One region of the Modestobacter sp. SYSU DS0875 genome, then DNA from elsewhere that is predicted to be linked to it. Evidence: predicted binding sites of a transcription regulator. Region 1 holds the regulator's gene; the other holds the start of a gene.
The links. The regulator LexA, encoded in region 1, represses DNA repair genes until DNA is damaged. The targets are predictions, from matches to a motif close to TCGAACANNTGTTCGA.
Positions count from the first base shown of each region.

Region 2: the regulator LexA is predicted to act here: its motif matches at 4,889-4,904, upstream of ACI79Y_RS03695 (DUF222 domain-containing protein).

Region 1 is NZ_JBJHAH010000001.1:59,960-66,524, reverse strand. Features, by position in the region: gene ACI79Y_RS00300 (vitamin B12-dependent ribonucleotide reductase) at 1-2,452, opposite strand, end outside; gene nrdR (transcriptional regulator NrdR) at 2,614-3,123, opposite strand; gene ACI79Y_RS00290 (LysM peptidoglycan-binding domain-containing protein) at 3,437-3,979, opposite strand; gene lexA (transcriptional repressor LexA) at 4,228-5,043, shown strand; gene ACI79Y_RS00280 (hypothetical protein) at 5,130-6,194, opposite strand; gene ACI79Y_RS00275 (phosphatase PAP2 family protein) at 6,166-6,565, opposite strand, start outside.
Region 2 is NZ_JBJHAH010000004.1:149,607-156,171, forward strand. Features, by position in the region: gene ACI79Y_RS03675 (calcineurin-like phosphoesterase C-terminal domain-containing protein) at 1-1,284, shown strand, start outside; gene ACI79Y_RS03680 (aldehyde dehydrogenase family protein) at 1,368-2,234, opposite strand; gene ACI79Y_RS03685 (aldehyde dehydrogenase family protein) at 2,231-3,676, opposite strand; gene deoC (deoxyribose-phosphate aldolase) at 3,676-4,671, opposite strand; gene ACI79Y_RS03695 (DUF222 domain-containing protein) at 5,014-6,207, shown strand; gene ACI79Y_RS03700 (hypothetical protein) at 6,227-6,565, opposite strand, start outside.

The DNA of each region.
Region 1 (6,565 bases):
AGCGCATGTTGGTGAACTTCTGGATGTAGGTCTCCAGCGGCACACCGTGCTGCAGCGCGATCGAGATGCCGATCGAGAAGGCGTCCATCACCCCGGCCAGGGTCGAGCCCTGCTTGCCGAGCTTCAGGAAGACCTCACCGAGGCTGCCGTCCTCGTACATGCCGGCGGTCATGTAGCCCTCGGCGCCGGCGACGCTGAACGACGTCGTCATGCTGGTCCGCTTCTTGGGCAGCCGCTTGCGCACCGGGTGCGCCAGCGCGGCGGTGGCGGCGGGCGCCGTCTCCTCAACCGCGGCCTCGGCCTTGGTGCCGTCGTTCTTGCCCTTGCCACCGGACAGCGGCTGGCCGACCTTGCAGTTGTCGCGGTAGATGGCCAGCGCCTTGATGCCCATCTTCCAGCCCTGGAAGTAGATGTCCGCGACGTCCTCGACGGTCGCCGACTCAGGCATGTTGACCGTCTTGCTGATCGCGCCGGAGATGAACGGCTGGACCGCGGCCATCATCCGGACGTGCCCCATCGGGGAGATGGCACGCTCGCCCATCGCGCAGTCGAAGACCTCGTAGTGCTCCGGGCGCAGGCTCGGGGCGTCGACGACGTGGCCGTGCTCGGCGATGTACTCGACGATCGCCTCGACCTGCTCCTCCTGGTAGCCCAGGCTCTTCAGCGCCCGGGGCACCGTCTGGTTGACGATCTGCATGGAGCCGCCGCCGACCAGCTTCTTGAACTTGACCAGCGAGAAGTCCGGCTCGATGCCGGTCGTGTCGCAGTCCATCATGAAGCCGATGGTGCCGGTGGGTGCCAGCACCGAGGCCTGCGCGTTGCGCCAGCCGTTCTCGGCACCGATGGCCAGGCAGTCCTGCCACTGCTGGGTGGCGACCTTGAGCACGTCGGCGTCGTCGGCACCGACCGGGCGGATCGCGTCGTTCGCCGCGGCGTGCTTGCGCATGACCCGGGCGTGGGCGTCGGCGTTGCGGGCGAAGCCGTCGTAGGCGCCGACGACGCCGGCCAGCTCGGCCGAGCGGCGGTAGGCGGTGCCGGTCATCAGCGAGGTGATCGCCGCAGCCAGCGACTGACCACCGCGGGAGTCGTAGGCGTGGCCGGTGGCCATCAGCATCGCGCCGAGGTTGGCGTAGCCGATGCCCAGCTGCCGGTAGGCCCGGGTGGTCTCCCCGATCGGGTCGGTCGGGAAGTCGGCGAAGCAGATCGAGATGTCCATCGCGGTGATGATCAGCTCGACGGCCTTGACGAAGTTCTTGGAGTCGAAGGTGCCGTCGTCCTTGAGGAACTTCATGAGGTTCAGCGACGCCAGGTTGCACGAGCTGTTGTCCAGGCTCATGTACTCCGAGCAGGGGTTGGATGCGTTGATCCGCCCGGTCTCGGGGTTGGTGTGCCAGTCGTTGATCGTGTCGTCGTACTGGACGCCCGGGTCGGCGCACTCCCAGGCCGCCTGGGTGACCTTGCCGAACAGCTCGCGGGCGTCGACGGTCTCGATCACCGAGCCGTCGGAGCGGGCCCGCAGACCGAACTCGGTGCCCTCCTCGACCGCGCGCATGAACTCGTCGTTGACCCGGACCGAGTTGTTGGCGTTCTGGTACTGGACGCTGGTGATGTCCTTGCCGCCGAGGTCCATGTCGTAGCCGGCGTCGCGCAGCGCGCGGATCTTGTCCTCCTCGCGCGCCTTGGTCTCGATGAACTCCTCGATGTCGGGGTGGTCGATGTCGAGGACGACCATCTTCGCCGCGCGGCGGGTGGCGCCACCGGACTTGATGGTGCCCGCCGAGGCGTCGGCACCGCGCATGAAGGAGACCGGGCCGGAGGCGGTGCCACCGGAGGAGAGCAGCTCCTTGGAGGAGCGGATCCGGGAGAGGTTCAGGCCGGCACCGGAGCCGCCCTTGAAGATCAGGCCCTCCTCGCGGTACCAGTTCAGGATCGAGTCCATCGTGTCGTCGACCGCGAGGATGAAGCAGGCGCTGACCTGCTGCGGCGAGGCGGTGCCGACGTTGAACCAGACGGGCGAGTTGAAGCTGAAGACCTGGTGCAGCAGCATCCAGGTGAGCTCGTGCTCGAAGATCTCGGCGTCGCCCTCGGAGGCGAAGTAGTCGTGCTCGCGGCCGGCCGCACCGTAGGTCAGCACGACGCGGTCGATCAGCTGGCGGAGGCTCGTCTCGCGCTGGGGGCTGCCGACCGCACCACGGAAGTACTTGGTGGTGACGATGTTGGTGGCGTTGATGCTCCACTCGGCCGGGAACTCGACGCCCCGCTGCTCGAAGTTGATCGAGCCGTCCCGCCAGTTGGTCATGACGACGTCGCGGCGCTCCCAGACCACCTCGTCGTAGGGGTGCACACCGGCGGTGGTGAAGACGCGCTTGACCTTCAGGCCCTTGCCCCGGGTGGGCGCCTTCGGGCTGCGACGGGTCCGGGTGGTGGCGAGGCGGTCGGCTGTCTCGGTCATCGTGCGAGGGCTCCCTGGTGTTCGTGCTCTGGCGTCGAGCTGAGCGGCGGTGCGGGCGGAGCGGCTGGGGAAGCCGGCGGGTGCCGGAGCCGGGTGGTGCGGTGCGGTCTCCTCGTCGAGACCTGTCTAGTCGGGGGGTGTGACAGTTCGGGGCGGCGTCCTCAGGACCCGGCGGCCGCGCCCGGCGGCCCGTCCTCGGCGGCGGGTGACCCACCGGCTCGGGCGCGCACGGCGGCCCGCAGCTCGGCGATCTCCTTCTCGAAGTCCGCAGCGGAGCTGAAGCTCCGGTAGACGCTGGCGAAGCGGAGGTAGGCGACCTCGTCGAGGTCGCGCAGCGGGCCCAGGATCGCCAGACCGACCTCGTGGCTGGGGATCTCGGCACACCCGGTGGCGCGGACGGCGTCCTCGACCTGCTGGGCCAGCAGCGCGAGCTGGTGCTCGTCGACCGGGCGGCCCTGGCAGGCGCGGCGGACACCGGCGACCACCTTCGCGCGGGTGAACGGTTCGCTCACGCCGCTGCGCTTCACGACGGCGAGGACCGCCTCCTCGACGGTGGTGAACCGCCGCCCGCAGCCGGGGCACGAACGCCGCCGCCGGGTGGTCGCGCCCTCGTCGGTCTCGCGCGAGTCGATGACGCGGCTGTCGGGGTTGTGGCAGAAGGGGCAACGCACTGTCGGTCCACCTCCTCCCGAGGTGTCGCGGCCGGGATCACCGCGGTGCTGTGACACCGTGGGACACCGACCCGTGGACCGCTCCTGTGGACTGCTCCGGGGACATCCGGTGGATGGCCCGGGGAGAACGTGTGGAACGGCTGTGGACGACTTACACCCGTGTAAGCACTAGATGTTGTGGTGGAACCGTACGGCCACCCCTACAGGTGTGCAAGCCCTGTCGTGCGTGTCGTGTTCCGCAGCTGACCCGCCCGCCGCTCGCGCACCCACGCGTCACAGCCGGGGCCCGTGGCGACGGGCCCGGCGCACCTCATCAGGGCAGCTCGAGCACCTGACCGGGCTGCAGCACGACGTCCTCGAGGTCGTTGCGATCGAGGATCGCGTCGACAACCGCGCGCCGGTCCTCGTCCGGCGCCAGGTCACCGGCGATCGACCAGAGCGTGTCGCCGGGCTGGACCACCACCGTGCCGGCGCCGGCCAGCTGCAGCGCGGGCTCCCCGTCGGCGACCACCGCGAGCGTGCCCACCGCCACCCCCAGGCCGACCGCCACCGACAGTGCCGCCACCGCGCGCCGGCCGCGGCGGGTGAGTCGCAGCGGCAGCTCCGCCCACTCCCCGGCCGACGGGCACGGAGCGGCAGCCCGGGGCGGGCCACAGTCGCCACCACGGACGGGCCGCGCCACCGCGACCCCCGACGAGGGCCCCGGCCGCCCACCGGGACGCACCGGTGGACGCCGGGCCGGGCGGGGTCCGACCCGCCCCGCGGACCCCATCCGCGCGACGGGCGCCGGCGGGACCAGCCGGAGCGGCGGGCGGAGCGGGGCGACGGTGGTGTCCGGGTACTCGGCGATGACCATCGGTGCACTCCTCACAGCAGGCACCCCTCGGGTGCGATCTCGAACGCCTGTTCGATTCGAACGTCTGTGCGATGTCTACCGCACGCCACCGACAGGAGCGCACCGACACGGCGGGTGTTCGAACACGTGTTTGAACCGCAGCCGCCGAGCCGCTACCGTGCGCAGGGAGACCACGACGGCGTCCCACCCCGCCCCGGCAGGCGGGATGCCACCGGGCAGCTGCGCGCGCAGCCGGACGAGGAGGACACATGGCGGTCGACGGCCGGACGGCGGACGAGCGCAAGGGGTCGAGCCGACGCAGGCGCCCGGCCGGGCAGGCGGCGGAGGCCACCGAGGACACCGGCGGCGCGGCCGTGCGCGAGTTCCCCGACCGCAGCGAGGCCGGCGACGGGCTCACCCAGCGCCAGCGCCGGGTGCTGGAGGTCATCCGCGACTCCATCGAACGCCGGGGCTACCCGCCCTCGGTCCGCGAGATCGGCGAGGCCGTCGGCCTCTCCTCCGCCTCCTCGGTCGCCCACCAGCTCTCGGTGCTGCAGCGCAAGGGGTGGCTGCGCCGCGACCCCAACCGGCCGCGCGCACTGGACGTTCGGCTGCCGGGCGAGCACGGCGCGACGGTCGGTGCCGACGCCTCGGCCGATGCACTCGCCGCCGCCGGTGCGGCCAGTGGCGTCGACGAGGCGGGCGCCCCGGCGCCCACCTACGTGCCGCTGGTGGGCCGCATCGCCGCCGGTGGCCCGGTGCTGGCGGAGCAGGCGGTCGAAGACGTCTTCCCGCTGCCCCGCGAACTGGTCGGTGAGGGCACGCTGTTCATGCTCAAGGTCACCGGTGACTCGATGGTCGAGGCCGCGATCTGCGACGGCGACTGGGTGGTGGTCCGCCAGCAACCCACCGCCGAGAACGGCGAGATCGTCGCGGCGATGATCGACGGTGAGGCGACCGTGAAGACGTACAAGCGCCGCGACGGGCACGTGTGGCTGCTGCCGCACAACCCCGCCTATGCGCCGATCCCCGGCGACGACGCCACCGTCCTCGGCCGGGTCGTGACGGTGCTGCGCCGGGTCTGACCCCGGCCACCGCCTGCGGCTGGGCATGCCCCGCCGCAGGCGGGGTTCAGGGGGTCACTCCCGCAGGGGGTCACTCCCGCAGGGGGTCACTCCCGCCGGCGGCGGACCTTGCCCCCGATCCAGACGACGACGGTGGCCACACCAGCCGCGATGATCCCGGCCGTCACCGGGGGCACGCCCGGGGCCGCGGTCACGAGCTCACCGGTGGGCCCCGCGTCCGGCGTCGCAACGGTGGCGGTGCCCGGAGCGGGCTCACCGGGCACCGGGACCAGGGTCACCGGCGCCGGCAGCCCCTCGCTGGTGACCAGCAGGTCGCGGTTGTTCGCCGCGAAGGTGATCGCCTCGCCCTGCGGTGAGTCGGGGAGCGCGATCCGGACCGGCGCGCCGGACAGCGCGCCGGCCACGTCGGAACCGGTCAGCGGCCAGACGTAGGCGTCGGTGTAGGTGCGCAGGGCGATGCGCTGCCCGTCCGCCGACACCGCGCCCCCGGTCACCAGCAGCTGCCCCGCGCGGCCGACCGGCCCACCCGGCGTGCCGGTCAGGGTGAAGCCCAGCCCGACCACCCGGGTCATCGGCACCGTGGCCCCGTCGGCCAGTGGCGCATCCGGGCGGTACACGCCGGAGGAGCCGAGCACCTCCTTGGTCACCAGGTACGGCGTGCCGTCGGGCGCCAGCAGCAGCGCCTCGGCATCGTGCGCCCCGTCCGGGTAGGTGAGCCGGGTCAGCGTGGTGCCCCCGTCGGGGCGCAACCCGATCAGCGCGACGGTCTCCCGGGCGGCGTTGTTGTCGCCGATGTCGGCCAGCCACACCGTGCCGTCCGCGGCCAGGGCGAGGTCCTCGGGGTCGTACGGGTCGACGCTCCCCGACCGCAGCTCCGCGACGGCGCAGGTGGTGTCGAGGACGTGGACCTCCGCCCGGTCACCACCGTCGTTCATCGCCAGGAGCGTCTCCCCGGCGCTGGCCAGGCCGGAGATCTCCGGCAGCCGCGCGTCGGTGATGGTGCAGCGCGTGCTCGGCGCGGCCTCCTCGGCGAGCGCCGCCGGTGCTGGCAGGACCGCTAGCAGGACCGCCGCGGGCAGGGCGAGGAGCGCCCCGTCCGCCAGGCAACGGCGGCCGGCGCGGCTACGCGTGCGGCCGGCCCACTCTGGCACGGACCCAGCGTGACACCACGACTGCGTCGAGTGCATGAACCACGCCCAAGAGCACGACGCCGACGGCCGCCCCCACGACTGCATCGGTGACCCAGTGGAAGTTCAGCGCCACCATGGCCACTCCTGTGACCAACGGCCCCAGCACGCTGAGCAGCCAGGCCGCTCGTTGCAGCCGGGCGTGCAGGCCGTACTCGACGACCTGCCAGCGGGCCACGCCCCACATCAGCACGGCGTTCGCCACGTGCCCGGACGGGAAGCTCTCCCCGCCCCGGTGGAAGTAGGAGCCCGGATAGGCGGGCGCGGTGCGCCCGGTGCCCCACTTGACCGCGTAGACCGCCGCGGTGAGCAGCAGCAGGGCCAGCAGGACGCGG
Region 2 (6,565 bases), on a different contig from region 1:
CCGCAGACCCGCAACGTCGGGGAGCTCGAGGCCTTCCGCAAGGACGTCGTGGCGGAGCTGACCGGATCTGACGCGGCGTTCGGGCTGACCGTCGGGGACCTCGTCAACGACCCGCTGGACCTCTTCGAGCCGCACAACGAGGTCGTCTCGGAGATCGGCCTCCCGTGGTGGAACCTGCCTGGGAACCACGACATGAACTACGACGCCCCCGACGACACCTACGCCACCCAGACGTACAAGAGCATCTACGGCCCGACCGACTACTCACTCGACTACGGCCAGGTCCACTTCGTCAACATGGACAACGTCGACTACCTCGGCCAGACGGCCGAGGGGGAGAACGGCGAGTACCGCGGATACCTGAACGACGCGCAGCTGGAGTGGTTGAAGAACGACTTGGCCCACGTCCCCGCCGACAAGCTCGTCCTGATCGCCACCCACATCCCGCTGCGGATCGACGCCATCGGCGAAGAGAACATCAACACGGTGAACCTGGACGAGCTCTTCGAGGTGCTGGAGGGGCGGGAGCACCTGTACGCGATCTCGGGCCACGACACCAGCAACAGCTGGCAGAAGTACATCGGCGACGAGGGCGGCTGGACCGGTGAGGACCCGTTCCTCAGTCACACGCTCGCCGAGGTGCGCGGCGGGGGCTGGACGAAGGGCCCCGTGGACGAGCGGGGCGTCCAGGCTGCCGACATGGCCGACGGCAACCCGAACGGCTACTACACCATCAGCTTCGACGGCAACCAGTACACCCCGCGTTTCAAGCCGGCGAGCCTGCCGGAGGACTTCCAGATGCGGCTCACCTTCCAGGGAGGAGGTCACGACCAGGAGGTACTCCTCCCCTCGGGGCCGAGCGGATCGGGTGGGTTCTCGACCGCACCGCAGTTCCATCCCCGGGACTGGGCGAAGGGCGAGGCGCCGCAGGTCACGGTGAACGTCTTCGACGGAGGCGAGCGGCACCAGGTGGAAGCCCGGGTCGACCACGGGGAGTTCTCCCCGATGGCCTACAACCCGCCGTTCAAGGGGCTGACCGACGGTGACCCGAACGGCAACCTGGACCCCTACGTCTCGGCACTGTTCGAACGGCTGGAGGGCACCACCGAGGAGCCGGCCGAGCCGCAGCCCTCCTCCCACCTGTGGATGGCAGACCTGCCCAGCGGGCTGGAGCCGGGCTGGCACGTCCTGACCGTCCGCAGCACCGATCCGTACGGGCAGGTGTCGGAGACCTTCCAGTTGTTCGAGGTCGTCACCGGCCGGCCGGGCTCCCCGCAAGGCTGAGCCGACTGGACGCCCGCTTCCCCTGCACCGCCGGCCGGCCCGCGGCCCCGGTGCGGGGGAAGCGGCTGCCCCGGAACGAGGCCTCACACGCCCATCGGATGCCAGACGCTCTTCGTCTCCAGGAAGGGCGTCATCCGGCTGAGACCGGGGTCCGCGGTCCAGTCCGGCTCCTCCGCGGGAGCCCGCAGCACGCGCTTGATCGTGCCGGCGGCCGAGCGTTCCAGCTCCATCGCCAGCGGGCCGTGCGCACCGGCCAGGTCGATCGCGTCGACGTCGGCGTGCTCGGCCAGCCAGGGGCCGATCTCCGCGGCGTCACCGGTGAGCAGGTTGACCACACCACCGGGGACGTCGGAGGTGGCGAGCACCTCGCCCAGGGTGATGGCCGGCAGCGGGCGCTCCTTCGCGCTGACCACCACAGCGGTGTTGCCCCCGGCCAGCACCGGCGCGAGCACGCTGACCAGTCCGAGCAACGAGCTGCGCTGCGGAGCGAGGACGGCGACCACACCGGTCGGCTCGGGGGTGGAGAAGCCGAAGTACGGGCCGGCGACCGGGTTGCTGCTGCCCAGCACGGCGGCGAGCTTGTCGGTCCACCCGGCGTACCAGACCCACCGGTCGATCGCGGCGTCCACGGCGGCCCGGGCCTTGGCGCCGGACAACCCCTCGCCGGCGGCCACCTCCTCGGCGAACTGGGCCGCCCGGCCCTCCATCACCTCGGCGACCCGGTACAGCACCTGGCCCCGGTTGTAGGCGGTGGCGCCCGACCAGTTCGCGAAGGCGCCGCGGGCGGCCACGACGGCGTCCCGGGCGTCCTTGCGGGAGGCCCAGGCGGCGTTGGCCAGGAAGTGGCCCTTGGCGTCGTGCACCTCGTAGGTGCGGCCGGACTCCGAGCGGGGGAAGGCCCCGCCCAGGTAGAGCTTGTAGGTCTTGCGGACGGCGAGGCGGTCGGTCACTTGGCGTCTCCCGTCGAGAGGTAGGCGGCCAGCCCCTGCCGGCCGCCCTCGCGGCCGTAGCCGGACTGCTTGTAGCCGCCGAACGGCGAGGTCGGGTCGAACTCGTTGAAGGTGTTGGCCCACACCACGCCGGCGCGCAACTGGTCGGCGACCTTGAGGATGCGCGAGCCCTTCTCCGACCAGATGCCGGCCGACAGCCCGTAGGTTGAGTTGTTCGCCTTCGCGACCGCCTCGTCGGGGGTGCGGAAGGTCAGCACGGACAGCACCGGGCCGAACACCTCGTCCCGGGCGATCCGGTGCGCCGCCGAGACGCCGGTGAAGATGGTCGGCGGGAACCAGAACCCACGGTCGGGGAGGTCGCACGCGGGCTGCCAGCGCTGGGCGCCCTCGGCCTCGCCGATCTCCGACAGCTCGCGGATCCGGGCCAGCTGCTCGGCGGAGTTGATCGCGCCCAGGTCGGTGTTCTTGTCCAGCGGGTCGCCCACGCGCAGGGTGCCGATCCGCCGCTGCAGCGCCGCGATGACCTCGTCGTGCACCGACTCCTGCACCAGCAGGCGCGAGCCCGCGCAACAGACGTGGCCCTGGTTGAAGAAGATCCCGCGCACGATGCCCTCGACGGCCTGGTCGACCGGAGCGTCGTCGAAGACGATGTTGGCGGCCTTGCCCCCCAGCTCCAGGGTGAGCCGCTTCTCGGTGCCGGCGACCGAGCGGGCGATCTCCCGGCCGACCTCGGTAGAGCCGGTGAAGGCGACCTTGTCGACGTCGGGGTGCGCGACGACCGCGCGGCCGGTCGGGCCGGCGCCGGTCACGATGTTGACCACGCCGGGCGGCAGGTCGGCCTGCTGGCACACCTCGGCGAACAGCAGCGCGGTCAGCGGGGTGGTCTCCGCGGGCTTGAGGACGACGGTGTTGCCGGCCGCCAGTGCGGGAGCGACCTTCCACGCCAGCATGAGCAGCGGGAAGTTCCACGGGATGACCTGGCCGGCCACGCCGAGCGGCCGCGGGGCCGGCCCGAGACCCGTGTGCTCGAGCTTGTCGGCCCAGCCCGCGTGGTAGAAGAAGTGCGCCGCGGCCAGCGGGACGTCGACGTCCCGGCTCTCCCGGATCGGCTTGCCGTTGTCGAGGCTCTCCAGGACGGCGAACTCCCGCGCCCGCTCCTGCAGCAGCCGGGCGATGCGGAACAGGTACTTGCCGCGGTCGGCCGGGCGCATCGGGCCCCAGACCCGGGTGAAGGCGCGGCGGGCGGCGCGGACGGCGCGGTCGACGTCCTCGTCGGTGCCGACGGCGACCTCGCTGAGCACCTCCTCGGTGGCCGGGTTGACGGTCTTCAGCGGGGTGCCGGTGCCGGGGGTGAACTCACCGTCGACGAACAACCCGTAGCTGGGCCTGAGGTCGACGATCGACCGCGACTCGGGCGCGGGGGCGTACTCGAACATGGTCATCAGTCGACGCTCACGTGGTCGGGGCCGGAGTAGTGGCCGGTGCGGAGCTTCTGGCGCTGCAGGAGCAGGTCGTTGAGCAGGCTGGACGCACCGATGCGGAACCAGTCGGGGGACAGCCAGTCGGGCCCGGCGGTCTCGTTGACCAGCACCAGGTGCTTGACGGCGTCCTTCGTCGTCCGGATGCCGCCGGCGGGCTTGACGCCGACCTGGCGGCCGGTGGCGGCGCGGAAGTCGCGGACCGCCTCCAGCATCACCAGGCAGACCGGCAGCGTGGCGGCGGGGGAGATCTTCCCGGTGGAGGTCTTGATGAAGTCGCCGCCGGCGAGCATCGCCAGCCACGAGGCGCGGCGCACGTTGTCCAGGGTGACCAGCTCACCGGTCTCCAGGATCACCTTGAGGTGCGCAGGACCGCAGGCCTCCTTCACGGCCACGATCTCCTCGAAGACGTCGAGGTAGCGGCCGGACAGGAACGCTCCGCGGTCGATGACCATGTCGATCTCGTCGGCGCCGTTGGCGACGGCGTCTCGGACGTCGGCGAGCTTGACCTCGCGGCTGGCGCGGCCGCTGGGGAAGGCGGTGGCGACGGCGGCGACGTTGATGCCGGTGCCGGCCAGCGCCTCCGTGGCCACGCCCGCGAGGTCGCCGTAGACGCAGACCGCGGCGACGGCCGGGCAGGTGAGGTCCTCGGGGTCGGGGCGGCGGGCCTTGGCGGCGAGGCTGCGGACCTTGCCGGGGGTGTCGGCGCCCTCGAGGGTGGTCAGGTCGACCATCGAGATCGCGGTGTCGATCGCCCAGGCCTTCGCGGTGCTCTTGATCGAGCGGGTGCCGAGGACGGCGACCCGCTGCTGCGCCCCCACCTGGTCGACGCCGGGCAGCCCGTGCAGGAAGGCGCGGAAGGCGTCGTCCGAGCGGGTCACGTCGGCGAACGGGTCCGGTGGGGTGCCCGGGGCGCCGCCGGACCCGGCCAGCGCGTTCGGGTCGAGCACGTGGGTCATGCCGGGCATTCTCCACTGCCCGCTGACACTCCTCGGGCGCTCACCCTCCCACGGTGGCCCCGACCGGTGTCCAGGGCCTCTGCTGCGCGGCGCCTCACAGCTGCGGCCATGCGTCCCGCTGCTGTCGCGGGGCGCCTGTCAAGTCCGTCGGTGAATCTGTGGACAGGCTCGTGACCTGCAGATACGGGTGGTGGATGCCCCCACCTCCCGCTAGATTTCGAACACGTATTCGAATCGACGGGGGGGGTGTCCGTGAGCGACGTGCTGACGCTGGACGCCCCTGCGCCGAGCGTGGTTGCCGACCTCCCCGACGATGGGCTGGAACGGGTGCTCGGGTCGCCACTGGCCTCGGCGCTCGATGCCCTGGCCGGCGAGGAGCTGCACGGGTTGACCGATGGTGAGGTGCTGGACCGGACGGCGCTGCTGGTGGCGGCGCGGAACCGGTTGGACGCGGAGTTGACGCGGACGGTGCGGCACGCGGCGGTGTCCCAGGCCGCCGAGCGTGACGGGCTCAAGAGCATGCGGTCGTGGTTGACCGGGCACGCGCGGTTGTCGGCGGGGGAGGCTGATCGGATCGGGCGGTCGGGGCGGGCGTTGGCGCACTTCCCGGCGTTGGCCGCCGGGTTCGCGGCAGGACACGTGACGGCGGCGCAGTTCGACGTGGTGGCCGGCGCGGTCGGTGATCGGGAGCGGGCGCGGGCGGAGGAGCAGGGCATCGACCTGGGTGCGTTCGACGCCGCATGGGTGACCGTTGCGCGGGAGGCGCCGCATGCGTCGCTGGTGCAGGCGGTGCAGCAGTTCGACGACGCCTTGGATCCTGACGGGCCGGAGCCGGACCCGACGGAGGGTCGGCGGTTCACCATCGTCAAGCACGCCGACGGCAGCGTCACCGGCCGCTTCGACCTGGACGCCGCCGGTGGGGAGAAGGTGCAGGCGGCGATCGAGTCCCACGTGCAGGCCGACCGCCCGAAGGGGGACACCCGCACCCGCGCCCAGCAGCAGGCCGACGCGTTCGTGCAGGTGTGTGACAACCAGCTGGCCTCAGGTCAGTCGCCGACGCTGCGGACGGTGAAGCCGCACGTGGTGGTGGGGATCGACCTGGAGGACTTGGTCGACCCGGCCACCGGCCCCGGGGCCGCCCAGCTGGGCTTCGGGGCGGTGATCTCCGCGGCCCGCGCCCGCTACCTGGCATGTGACGGCAGCATCTCCCGGATCGTGATGGGCCCCGACGGAACCCCGTTGGACCTGGGCCGGGACCACCGGGTGGTCACCCCGGGGCTGCGGCGGGCGGTGGAGCGGCGGGACAAGGGCTGCGTGTTCACCGGCTGCGGCGCCCCGACCTGGTGGTGCGACGTCCACCACCTCGTCCACTGGCTCCACGGCGGAGAGACGTCACTGACCAACTCCGCACTGCTGTGCGAACGCCACCACACCAAGGTGCACCACGGGTTCCGCGTCGAGCGACAACCCGATGGCCGATGGCGCACCTGGCGCCCCGACGGCACCGAGATCCTCATCGGGCCCCTGCTCAGCTGACCTGGCCTGCTGCCCGGGACTACCGGCAGCCGTCCAGTGGTGGGACGACGCCGAGCAGGTACCGCTCGTCCTGGTGCACCACCTGCCAGGCGAGACAGGTGCCGCGGCCGGCGGGGTCGTCCACCACGAGCACGTCACCACGGCCAGAGCTCCGGACCACGCCCTCCAGCCCGTCGTCCGGGGAGGGGAGGTCGGCGAGCAGCTGGTCGGCGTAGTCGGCGGGAGCGTCGTCCACCATCAGCGCCTGCAGCGCATCGACGTCCCGCTGTTCCACCGCCGAGGCGACCCGGGTGGCCAGGGCGTCGACCGAGGCTGTTCCCGGAACCGGGAGGGTGGCGATCTCGATCGCGACGAAGGC